Regions from separate parts of the Cetobacterium sp. ZOR0034 genome, predicted to be linked through region 3. Evidence: riboswitches for the same ligand, from Rfam matches in the RefSeq annotation. Region 3 holds a riboswitch; each other region holds the start of a gene.
What was found. Region 3 has a riboswitch for lysine ahead of L992_RS01390 (sodium:alanine symporter family protein). Riboswitches for the same ligand answer to the same signal wherever they lie in the genome.
Positions count from the first base shown of each region.

Region 1: another riboswitch for lysine. It lies ahead of L992_RS11640 (aspartate kinase); the one in region 3 lies ahead of L992_RS01390 (sodium:alanine symporter family protein).
Region 2: another riboswitch for lysine. It lies ahead of L992_RS11240 (Na+/H+ antiporter NhaC family protein); the one in region 3 lies ahead of L992_RS01390 (sodium:alanine symporter family protein).

Region 1 is NZ_JTLI01000072.1:13,953-18,164, reverse strand. Features, by position in the region: gene L992_RS11645 (aspartate-semialdehyde dehydrogenase) at 1-482, opposite strand, end outside; gene L992_RS11640 (aspartate kinase) at 498-1,700, opposite strand; lysine riboswitch at 1,800-1,974, opposite strand; gene L992_RS11635 (argininosuccinate synthase) at 2,012-3,214, opposite strand; gene L992_RS11630 (basic amino acid ABC transporter substrate-binding protein) at 3,226-3,939, opposite strand.
Region 2 is NZ_JTLI01000067.1:21,152-25,363, reverse strand. Features, by position in the region: gene gpmI (2,3-bisphosphoglycerate-independent phosphoglycerate mutase) at 1-1,360, shown strand, start outside; lysine riboswitch at 1,416-1,588, shown strand; gene L992_RS11240 (Na+/H+ antiporter NhaC family protein) at 1,690-3,174, shown strand; gene ychF (redox-regulated ATPase YchF) at 3,280-4,212, shown strand, end outside.
Region 3 is NZ_JTLI01000004.1:9,475-13,686, reverse strand. Features, by position in the region: gene L992_RS01400 (M20 family metallopeptidase) at 1-481, opposite strand, end outside; gene L992_RS01395 (AbgT family transporter) at 640-2,154, shown strand; lysine riboswitch at 2,219-2,392, shown strand; gene L992_RS01390 (sodium:alanine symporter family protein) at 2,474-3,943, shown strand; gene lysA (diaminopimelate decarboxylase) at 3,980-4,212, shown strand, end outside.

The DNA of each region.
Region 1 (4,212 bases), on a different contig from region 3:
CCACTTCCAGATACAGCTTGATAAGTTGAATAAACAACTCTTTTTATTCCATAAAGATCATTAATCACTTTTAAAGGAACAACCGATTGAATCGTTGAACAATTTGGATTAGCTATTATACCTTTATTTTTAAATATATCCTCAGGATTTACTTCTGGTACAACTAAAGGAACATCCTTATCCATTCTCCAAGCACTACTATTATCAACCACAACTACACCTTTTTCACTCGCAATAGGCGCAAATTTTTTACTAATATCTCCTCCTGCTGAAAATAGTGCTATATCTATATCCCTATCGAAACTATTTTCAGTTAGCTCCTCTATAACTAAAGTTTTTCCTTTAAAAATAACCTCTTTTCCTGCTGAACGAGCTGATGCAAATAGATATAAATTATCTATCGGTAAATCCCTCTCCTCTAAAACTTTTAAAAATGTTCCTCCAACTAATCCACTCGCTCCAACTATCGCTATATTATACATTGCTTTATCCTCCTATTATATTGAAAATACTTCTGCTAGTCTTTCTACTACTTTTACCGCTTCATCCTCTTTTATGATTAACGATATTGAAATCTCTGATGTTGTACACTGATAAAACGCTGCATCTATATCTGCTAAAACTTCAAATACTTTTGCTGCTACTCCAAAGTTGCTTATCATTCCTATTCCTACTAAAGATATTTTTACAACTCCCGTTCTTTTTGTAACTTCTATTGCAGGAATCTCTTTTCTAATATCCTCTAATGAGTTATTTAGAAAGTGATCATCTGTTAAAGGACAAGTGAATCCTATACTTCCTTTTATATTCTGAACCTCATTTTGTGATATCATATCTACATTTACACTATGCTTTGCTAGATTATTAAAAACAGTAGCTACATTTTTAGGTACTCCTGAAAAATTCTCTAGATTTACCATTATAACATTTTTATTTATAGATATTCCAGTCACAGCTTTTTTCTCTATTATCTCATTGCTATCACAAATATATGTACCTGTTTCAACCCCTAAAGTTTGCCCAACATATATTCTAACTCCATACTTTTTTCCTATCTCAACCGCTCTTGTCTCCATTACACCAGCTCCTAAATTTGCCATCTCCATCATCTCCTCGTATGAAATTTTTTCTAGTTTTTTTGCATTTTTATAAACTCTAGGATCTACTCCAAATATTCCGGTAACATCTGTATAAATCTCACAATCACATTTTAAAGCTGCTGCCAAAGCTACAGCACTCGTATCTGATCCTCCTCTTCCAAGAGTTGTTACATCACCATTATCATTTATACCTTGAAACCCCGCAACTATAACTACTTTTCCATCTTTTAGATGTTTTTCTATTCTATCTATCTTTATGCTCTCTATCTTATTTTTTGTATGAACTCCACCAGTTCTAATTCCTGCTTGAGCTCCTGTTAAAGATATTGCCTTACACCCCTGCTCTTTTAAAGCCATACTCAAAAGAGATGTTGTTTGCTGCTCTCCTGTGGATAAAAGAGAATCTAGTTCTCTTACATCAGGGGTATCCGATATCTCCTTAGCTAACTTTATAAGTGCATCCGTTGTCTTACCCATTGCTGAAACTACAATTACAACTTCATCACCCTCTTTATAATTTTTAGCTATATCCATAGCTATATTTTTTATTTTTTCTGTTGTTGCAACTGAACTTCCACCAAATTTTTTTACTACTCTCATTAGTTCCTCCTCCGATGACATTATAATAAAAAAAACGATAGTCAAAAAAATAACTATCGCCTGAAAAACTCATTTCAACTATGTTAGCTTAAAATAATAATCTACGATAGCACAACACCATTTCGGTGACAGTTGTATAAATCTTCTTTATACACCCAGCTCATCTTTCTAGTAGAAAAAGTTGAACTTCGGCGAACTTCCCTTTCAACAAACCTCTCTGACCTACTAAATCTTAGTTTGTTTACTTTTGAATTTCGCAACCTCTATCAAAATATTAATTTAAGGTAGAATATCATTTTTTTTTTAGAATGTCAAAACTTTTTTCTTAGTAAGGCTTCAATCTTAATTGGTAGACCAAATAGATTTATAAATCCTTCTGCATCTTGTTGGTTGTAAACACTATCTTTTTCAAACGTTGAATACTCCTCTGAGTACAATGAAAATGGTGATGTTGTTCCTGCTAAAATTATATTTCCTTTATACAATTTTAATTTCACTTCACCTGTCACAAACTCCTGTGTAACATCTACAAAAGCTGAAATAGCTGCTCTTAAAGTTGTAAACCACTGTCCATTATAAACTAATTTTGAAAAATCGTGAGAAAGTTTTACTTTCTCTTGGTAGGTATCTTTATCTAAACACAATCTTTCTAACTCTTCATGTGCAAAGTATAAAATTGTTCCTCCTGGCGTTTCATAGACTCCTCTAGATTTCATTCCAACCAGTCTATTTTCAACCATATCTAAAACACCAATTCCATGCTCTGATCCTATTTTATTAAGTTTTTTTATGATTTCAACACCTGATAACTTCTCTCCATTTAAAGCTACTGGAACTCCTTTAATAAACTCTAAAGTTATATATTCACTCTTCTCGTTTGCAGCTTCTAAAGTTTTTACCCACTGTAAAACATTTTCAAAATTTGGCTCTTTTGATGGATATTCCAAATCAAACCCTTCGTGACTCACATGAAAAAGATTCTCATCTCTACTGTATGGAGATTTTTTATGAAATGGAAGAGTTATCCCTTTTTTCTCTAAATATTCTATCTCCTCCTCTCTAGATTTTATATCCCAAATACGCCACGGTGCTATTACCTTTAAAGATGGATCAAGAGCCTTTATAGCTAATTCAAATCTAACCTGATCATTTCCTTTTCCTGTTGCCCCGTGCGAAATATATTTCGCTCCTTCTTTGTGTGCTATCTCTACTAAGGCTTTTCCTATTACTGGTCTTGCCATAGAGGTTCCTAATAGGTATTTATTTTCATATATTGCACCAGCTTTCAGAGTTGGAAATATATAATCATTTACAAACTCCTCTACTTTATCCACCAAATAAAATTTTGATGCTCCTGTCACATAAGCTTTCTCTTCAATGGCTTTAAAATCCTCTTTTTGTCCAACATCCACAGCAACAGCTATAACCTCGTAATCATAATTTTCCTTTAACCAAGGTACTATAACCGATGTGTCTAATCCCCCAGAGTACGCTAAAATAACCTTTTCTTTCATTAATATCCTCCCTAGTTAAAATATTTTATAATAAGTTTGTCGTAAGTTCCCTCTTCTTTTATCTCTTTTAAAGCTTTATTTATCGATTCTACAAGCTCTTTTTTCCCTTTAGCAACAGCTATAGCATACTTCTCCTCTTCTGCATCAATTTTTACAACTTTCAACCCTTTATTTTGTGATATATAGCTTCCTGCTGGTGCTGAATCAAGAATCATAGCGTCTATCTTTCCAGAACTTAAAGCCATGATTGCACCCGGTGCTGAATTGTATTGGATTTTATCTATACCCTCAATTTTTGAAACCATCAAATCTCCCGTATATCCTAATACTACTCCCACTTTTTTCCCTTTTAATGCATCTAGATTTGCAATAGTTGAATCCTTTTCAGGTACTATTATCACTTGATTAGCTACAAAATAATCATCTGAAAAATCTACAAACTTTTCTCTTTCAGCTGTCATAGTCATTCCAGCAATGACTAAATCCAATTTATTTGTCTGAAGTGCTGGAAGCAGTCCATCAAATGTTATGTTTTTTATTTTTATCTCCTTTCCTATTTTTTCTCCGACCTTATTTATTAAATCAATATCAAATCCAACTATCTCACCATTTTCCATATATTCAAATGGTGCAAACTCCGCATTTGTTCCCACATATAAAACATCATTTCCAAAACCTAAAACTCCCATAATACAAAATAAAACTACTGATAACATCTTTTTCATAATACTTACCTCCTAATTTTTATTTTTTATATATTTTATTTTTGAGTATAAAAAAAGTCAGTGCTATCAAAACACTGACTCAAAATACAATTGTAACTTTATAGAATAATAAAAAATCTATAGCATAACAACATTAATGAGATTGTTTTTTAGGGCACACAAAAATATATTCTTTTTGTTAATTCTAGTTTGTGTCCTTAAAATCCTTCTCATAGTCATCTGCTTTCCTCCTTTAATTTTTTATTTGAAATGATAATATCAGATTTGATGTGA
Region 2 (4,212 bases), on a different contig from region 3:
ATTACCAGAAGGACAAATGGGGAACTCAGAAGTAGGGCACTTAAATTTAGGTGCTGGAAGAGTAATCTATCAACCACTTGTAGAGATTTCAAAAGAGATCAGAGATGGTGAGTTTTACGATAAAGCTAAAGTTGTAGAAGCGTTCAACTATGCTAAAGAAAATGATAAGAGCATCCACTTCATGGGACTTTTATCTGATGGAGGAGTTCACTCTCACATCAATCATTTATTCGGTTTATTAGAAATGGCTAAAAAAACTGGATTAACTAAAGTTTATATTCATGCGTTCATGGATGGAAGAGATACAGCTCCAACATCTGGATTAGAGTTCATGAAAGCTTTAGTTGCTAAAACTGAAGAGTTAGGTGTAGGAACAATAGCTTCAATCTCTGGAAGATACTTATCTATGGATAGAGATACAAACTGGGATAGAACAGAAAAAGCTTATGATGCAATCGTAGGAAAGTTACCTGTAACAAATAAAACAGCTATAGAAGTTATTGAAGAGTCTTATGCTGCAAATATTACAGATGAGTTTATAGCGCCAGCTTTATTATCAGCAGATGGAATAGTAAAAAAAGGCGATGTAATTGTTAACTTTAACTATAGACCAGATAGAGCTAGACAAATAACTAGAGCTTTTGTTGATAAAGAGTTTGTAGGATTTGAAAGAGAAGCTTTAGAGCCTAAATTCTACTGCATGAGACAATATGCAAGTACTATAGATGCTGAAGTTATCTATGAAGATAAAGATATCGTTAATACGTTAGGAGAAGTTATTTCTGCTAATAAATTAGCTCAATTAAGAACAGCTGAGACAGAAAAGTATGCTCATGTTACATTCTTCTTTAATGGAGGAAAAGAAACTGAGTTCAATGGTGAAGAAAGAATACTTGTAGCTTCTCCAAAAGTTGCTACGTATGATTTACAACCAGAGATGTCAGCTCCAGAATTAACATCTAAAGTTTTAGAGGCTTTAAACTCTGATAAGTTTGATGTTATTATAATGAACTTTGCTAACCCAGATATGGTTGGACATACAGGTGTATTTGATGCAGCTGTAAAAGCTATTCAAGCTGTAGACAAGGGAGTAGGAGCTATCGTAAATAAAGTTCTTGAGTTAGATGGAACTGTGTTAATTACAGCTGACCATGGAAATGCTGAGAAGATGGAAGATCCAACAACTCATCAACCATTTACAGCTCACACAACTTATGAAGTACCATTTATCTACGTTTCGAATCACTTTAAAGGTGAGTTAAACCACGGTAAACTAGCTGACGTAGCACCTACGATGTTAGAAATCTTAAATATTGAGAAACCTGCTGAAATGAACGGTGTTTCTTTAATAAAAAAATAATTGACATCGCAAACAAATAATGATACTATAATTTAAAAGTTTCGAACAATTTAATATTTTAGGTAGAGGTTGCAAATAACATGAGTATTTTAAATGAGCCGGACAGGTGTTGATGTTAAAAGAAAGGGAAATTTGCCGAAATGGAGATTATGTCAAAAGTCTTTGTTGGGAGTATAGAGAATATCTATACTACTGTCACTGAGAAATCAGTGTTGTGCTATCCAAAAATTTGTGATATATTTTGCAGATTAGCTACCGTATTTTTTATACGGTAGTTTTTTTTACCTAAAATTTCAGAGGAACTAAAAAAATAACTTGGAGGTTTTAGGATGAACACAATAATTGAACTATTGAAATTAAGTCCAGTAGCAGTATTGGCAGCACTTATGTTTATGGGATATGACGCTCTTATAGCAGCACCTATAGCAACAGTTTATGCAGCACTTGTAGCAGGATTTGTAGAGAAGAAAAAAGTGAATGATATAATAGAGGCAGTAATAAATAATGCAAAAGAGATGCAAGTAGCATTCTTTATATTGATGGTAGCTTATGCAATGGCTGAAGTATTTATGTCAACTGGAGTAGGGGCTTCAATTATAAACTTAGCATTGAATGTTGGACTTACAGGAAGAACTGTAGCAGTTGTAGGAATAGTTGTTACATCAGTATTATCTATAGCAACAGGAACAAGCTGGGGAACATTTGCAGCGTGTGCACCGATATTTTTATGGCTTAACCATATTGTTGGTGGAAATATAGCTTTAACAGTTGGAGCGATAGCAGGAGGGGCATGTTTCGGAGATAATATAGGACTTATATCTGATACAACTATAGTTAGTTCTGGAATTCAAAAAGTTGAAGTTATAAAAAGAATTAGACATCAAGGATATTGGTCAGGATTAGTTTTACTTCTAGGAATAGTAGCATTCTATATTGCTGGAGTTTCGATGGGATTACCAACAACAACTGGGGATGCAGCAACAGCGATTGGTCAGATACCAGAAGAGGTTTGGACAGTTCTAGCTGAAAAGAGAGAGTCAGCAGTTACACTTTTAAATCAAGTTAAAGATGGTGTTCCAACATATATGATAATACCTTTAGTGCTTGTTTTAATAGCAGCTTTCAAAGGATTAACAACACTACTTTGTTTGTTTATTGGAATATTCTCAGCTTACGGATTGGGATTAATAGCTGGAACAGTTGAAAATACTGGAGCATTTTTAGATTTACTTTACTCTGGATTTGAAGGAGCGGGTTCTTGGGTAATTGTAATGATGATGTGGGTTGCAGCTTTCGGTGGAATAATGAAATTGATGGATGCATTTAGACCACTATCTAATATAGTAGTAAAAGTATCAAGAAATGTAAGACAATTAATGTTCTGTAATGGATTATTATCAATCTTAGGAAATGCAGGATTAGCTGATGAGATGGCACAAATAGTAACTATGGGACCAATCATTAGAGAGATTGTTGAGAAAAATGTAGAAGGTTCAGAAGAGGATATAGAAACATTAAGACTTAGAAATGCAACATTTAGTGATGCATTAGGAGTATTTGGATCTCAATTAATACCTTGGCATGTTTATATAGGATTCTACTTAGGAATTGCTCAAGCAGTTTATCCACTATACAACTTTACAGCTATGGATATTATTAAATATAACTTCTTAGCTTTAATAGCAGTTTCAACAATACTAATTGCAACATTGACAGGATTAGATAGATTGATACCAAGATTTGGATTACCAAGTGAACCAAAAGTAAGATTGAAAAAATCTACACAAACTAGCTGTGTAGCTGAAGAGGCATAGAAAATAAAAACTCTCACCATATAAAGTGAGGGTTTTTTTATTTACAAAAGGTTAGAGATGTGGTAAAATCTAAAGTAAAATAAAATTTCAGGAGGAATCTCTAAGATGATAGGTATAGGAATAGTAGGACTTCCAAATGTTGGAAAGTCAACTCTGTTTAATGCAATAACAAAAGCTGGAGCAGCGGAAGCGGCAAACTACCCGTTTTGTACAATAGAACCAAATGTTGGAATGGTAACAGTTCCAGATTCAAGATTAGATGAGTTATCAAAAATAATTAATCCTCAAAGAGTTCAAAATGCAACAGTTGAATTCGTAGATATAGCTGGTTTAGTTGAAGGAGCAGCAAAAGGTGAAGGGTTAGGAAACAAATTCTTATCAAATATCAGAACTACAGCTGCAATATGTCAAGTTGTTAGATGTTTTGAAGATGAAAATATCATTCACGTAAGTGGAAGTGTAGATCCAATAAGAGATATCGAAATAATAAATGGAGAGTTAATCTTAGCTGATATGGAAACTATCGAAAAAGCTATCGAGAAACAATCAAAGTTATTTAAATCTAAAAATAAAGAAGCTATGGTTTTAATGCCAGTTTTAGAAAAGTGTAAAGCACACTTAGATGAATATAAAATGTTAAAAACTTTAATTTTAACACCAGAAGAGCAAGAGTTAATAAGAACTTACCAACTTTTAACTCAGAAACCAATGATGTTCGCAGCTAATGTTTCAGAAGACGACTTAGCAACAGGAAATGAATATGTTGAAAGAGTAAAAGATTATGCAGCTAACTTAGGAGCGGAAGTAGTAGTAGTATCTGCAAGAGTTGAATCTGAGTTACAAGAGATGGAAGACGAGGACAAGAAAGAGTTCTTAGAAGCTTTAGGAGTAGAAGAACCAGGATTAAACAGATTGATAAGAGCTGGATTTAAGTTATTAGGACTACAAACTTATTTCACGGCTGGAGTTAAAGAAGTAAGAGCTTGGACTATAAGAATCGGAGATACAGCACCAAAGGCAGCTGGAGAGATTCATACA
Region 3 (4,212 bases):
CTTTAATTTCAGGATAAACATGAAGTGCAAAAATAGCTTCAATTTTCTTAGATTTATAGTAGTCATCAGCAACAATAAAACGAGCCCCACCTGCTCCTTCCTCTCCGGCTTGAAATATGAATACTAAAGATTTTTGTAATTTAACACCTGAGTTTATTAATTTTTTTATCTCTTGAATGAATGTTAAAAGCATTGCAGCATGACCATCATGACCACAAGCGTGCATCATACCATCTATTTTAGATTTAAATGGATTGTTACTCTCTTCTTTTAAAGGTAAAGCATCAATATCAGCTCTGAAAGCCAAGCAAGAATCAATTGTACCAGGAATAAAAGCTACAGTACTCGTTCCAATAGAATGATACTCAACACATTCCTCATCTAAAATTTTTCTAATATACTCAGAAGTTTGAAACTCTTTTAAAGCTATTTCAGGTATTGTATGAAGATAATTACGATGTGTATTAAGATTGTTTAACATAAAATCACTCCCTCACTATTTATTATTTTAATTAATACCATATTTCTTATGTTTTTGTCATATTTATATTATGAATGAGTTAGATAAAAATAATATAGTTGTATAATTTATACTCAAGTAGTACACTGATTTAAAACAAAAAAATGGGAGGGGTTTAAATGGAAAAAATTGGTGTAGAAAAAAAACACAGAATTTTGGATTGGATAGAAAAAGTTGGAAATAAAATTCCACATCCATTTATGTTATTTTTCTTTTTAAGTGTATTTATTATTTTGCTGTCAGCACTTTTGAGTAGTTTTGGAGTTCAAGTTGTAGATCCTGTAAAGAATGAAGTTGTTAAAGTAAAAAATCTTTTTTCTGGTGAAGGTATTAATTTTATGCTTCAGAATACAATTAAAAATTTTACTGGTTTTTCTCCGTTAGGATTAGTTTTAGTAATGACTCTGGGAATTGGATTAGCTGAACATGTGGGTTTAATTTCAGCTTTTATGAGAAATACAATATTAAATAGTTCACCAAAAGTTATTACATTTATGATTATGCTTATAGGTATTTGTGGAAATATAGCATCTGATGCTGCGATAGTAGTAGTCCCGGTGATTTCAGCATTTATATTTTGCTCATTAGGAAAACATCCACTAGCAGGGATAGCGGTTGGGTATGCTGCAACAACAGCGGGATTTAGTGCTAATTTGATAGTGGCGGGAACTGATGCCTTATTAGCAGGAATTTCAACAGAGGCTATGAAAATAGTAAATCCAAGTATAACAGTTTCGGTTGTAGATAACTGGTATTTTATGGCAGTTTCGACATTTCTATTAGCTATTGTAGGAACAGCAATAACTGAGAGAGTAGTAGAGCCTAGATTAGGAAAGTATACAGGTAAAAAAACTATAAAAAGAGAAGAGGTTACTATTTTAGAGAAAAATGCTTTGAAAAAAACAGCAATAAATGTTGGAATATATTTGGTTCTTTTAGTAGCAATAGTTTATCCTAAAAATAGTTTTTTAAGAAACCCAAATACGGGATCTTTATTGAACTCACCACTTTTGAATTCGATTATTCCACTTTTATTAATATTATTTTTAGTTGGTGGAATAACGTATGGTAAAGTAGTTGGAAATATAAAGGAGATGTCAGATATCCCGAGATATATGACAATGGGAATGAAAGATATGGCGAGCTATATAGTTTTGGTATTTATGATAGGGCAATTTATAGCTTATTTTAATTGGAGTAAATTAGGTTTTGTTTTAGCTGTAGAGGGTGCGGATTTGCTTAAGAACTTAAATTTAAGAGGGATACCTCTATTTATAATGTTCATATTACTTTCAGCATTTATAAATCTTTTTATAGGAAGTGGGTCTGCAAAATGGGCGTTGCTAGCACCAATATTTATTCCAATGTTCTATATGTTAGGATATAATCCAGCATTAACTCAGATGCTTTATAGAATAGGAGATTCAACAACTAATGTAATATCTCCACTTTTTCCATACATGCCAATTATATTAGGATTGACTCAAGAATATGAAGAAGATTCAGGAGTGGGAACAGTTATATCTTTAATGCTACCATATACTATAGCTATGTTGATTATGTGGATAATTTTAGCAATAATTTGGGTATATTTTAGCATACCTTTAGGACCTGGAGTTGTAATAAAAATTTAAAAAATATATAAAAAAACTTGCTTTTTATTTTTTTTAATGTTACTATTCATTCAATTTAAGAGAATTTTAAGGTAGAGGAGCGAACAACAAAAGTAAGTTAGTAGAGCTAGACAAAGCATTGAAACTAAATGAAAGGGAAGTTTGCCGAAATAAAAGTTATGTCAAAAACTTTTATTGGGTATATAGATAATATCTATATAACTGTCATTAGTATATCTAATGTTGTGCTATCCGTTATTTGTAATATTATAAAATTTACAAAAAACTGCCTATTTTATTTTTATGGGGCAGTTTTTTTATTTAAAAAGGAGCGCAGAAAATGTTACAGTTAAGTAGAGTGAATGAAGTTTTTAGTTTTTTAGGTCCAGTGACCGATTTTTTATGGGAGTTTCCAAGAAATTTTGAGTTTTATAAAAATATTCCTTTAGTAGGAAATTTTACGTTAGCGATATTATTGCTAATGGGATGTGGAATGTATTTTACAATGAGATTAAAATTTGTTCAAATAAGATATTTTAAAAGAAGTTTGCAGATTTTAAAAAATAAAAGTAGCAATCAAGTTGGAATCTCACCAATGGCGGCATTTTTATTGAGTAGTGCAACAAGAATAGGGCCTGGAAATATAATGGGTGTTACAGGAGCCGTATTAGCAGGAGGCCCAGGAGCACTATTCTGGATGTGGGTGAGTGCATTTTTCGGAATGGCAACAAGTTTTGTTGAAGCAACCCTTGCACAGATATTTAAAGAAAAAAATGAGGATGATTATGTAGGAGGAATAGCGTACTACGGAAGAAAACTTCTAAATAATAGTAAGTTAGCAGGATTACTAATAGCAGGTTCTTATATCTTCTATGCTTTATTTACTCTTCCGTCACAAGTTTTCCATATGTTTACAGCATTTGGAAGCTTAGCAGGTCAGATTACAGGAGCAGTTTATACTAGAACAGATAACGTCTATATAGTTATAGGAGTATCTATAATTATATTTACCTTTGGAATAATTTTTGGTGGAATAAAAAGAGTTGCAGCAGTAACTGATTTCATAGTACCAATAATGGCAGTTTTATATTTTGGAGTAGCTTTATTCTTGATAGCTTTAAATTTAGATAAAGTTCCATATTTCTTTTTAGCTGTTTTTAAAGGAGCTTTTAGTCCGTCAGCTTTATTCGGAGGTTCAATAGGTATAGCTTTACAACAGGGAATAAAAAGAGGATTGATGTCAAATGAGGCAGGACAAGGAACAGTGACTATGGCAGCGGCGGCAGCAGATGCAAAACATCCAGTAGAACAAGGTTTTGTTCAACAATTTGGAGTTTTTATAGATACATTTGTAATTTGTACGATTTCAGGTTTTTTAGTAATTATAGCAAGTATATGGAATTTAGATACTCAAAACTTTGAGGTTTTAAGAAGTGATAAGTTAGGATATTTCATAGAATCATTAAAGGTACTATCACCAGCATCACTAAATGGAATTATTCAATTTATAGTTTCTCTGTGCTATGGGATGTTTGCATTTTCGACTATACTAGGAATGATTGCATTTATAGATATATCGGCAACTGAGATATGCAGAAAAAAGATATTTTTAATCTCAATGAAGCTGGTATCATCTCTGATATTTATTCCGTTTGGAGTTATGTGTGTTTGGTCGGGATTGGAGTTAGATAATATTTGGGTAATAAGTGATTTTACGAATTTAGTTATGGTATTTATAAATGTACCGTTGATATTGTTAGGATTTAACTTTGCACAAAAATCATTAAAAGAGTATGAATTAAATCAATAAATTAATTTATAAATTGTACTGAATAGGAGGAGTGGGATGAAGTTTTTAGGAAGTATGAAAAATGTAGATGGTATTTTAGAAATAGGTGGGATTTCAGTAAAAAAATTGAAAGAGGATTTTGGAACACCTTTGTATATATATGATTTAGAGTTACTACAAAAGAAAATTAGAGATATAAAAAATTCATTTAAAAGTGAAAAATTTAATACAACTGTTGTGTATGCGTCTAAAGCTTATCTGTCAAAAGGAATGGCTCAAGTTGTAGATAG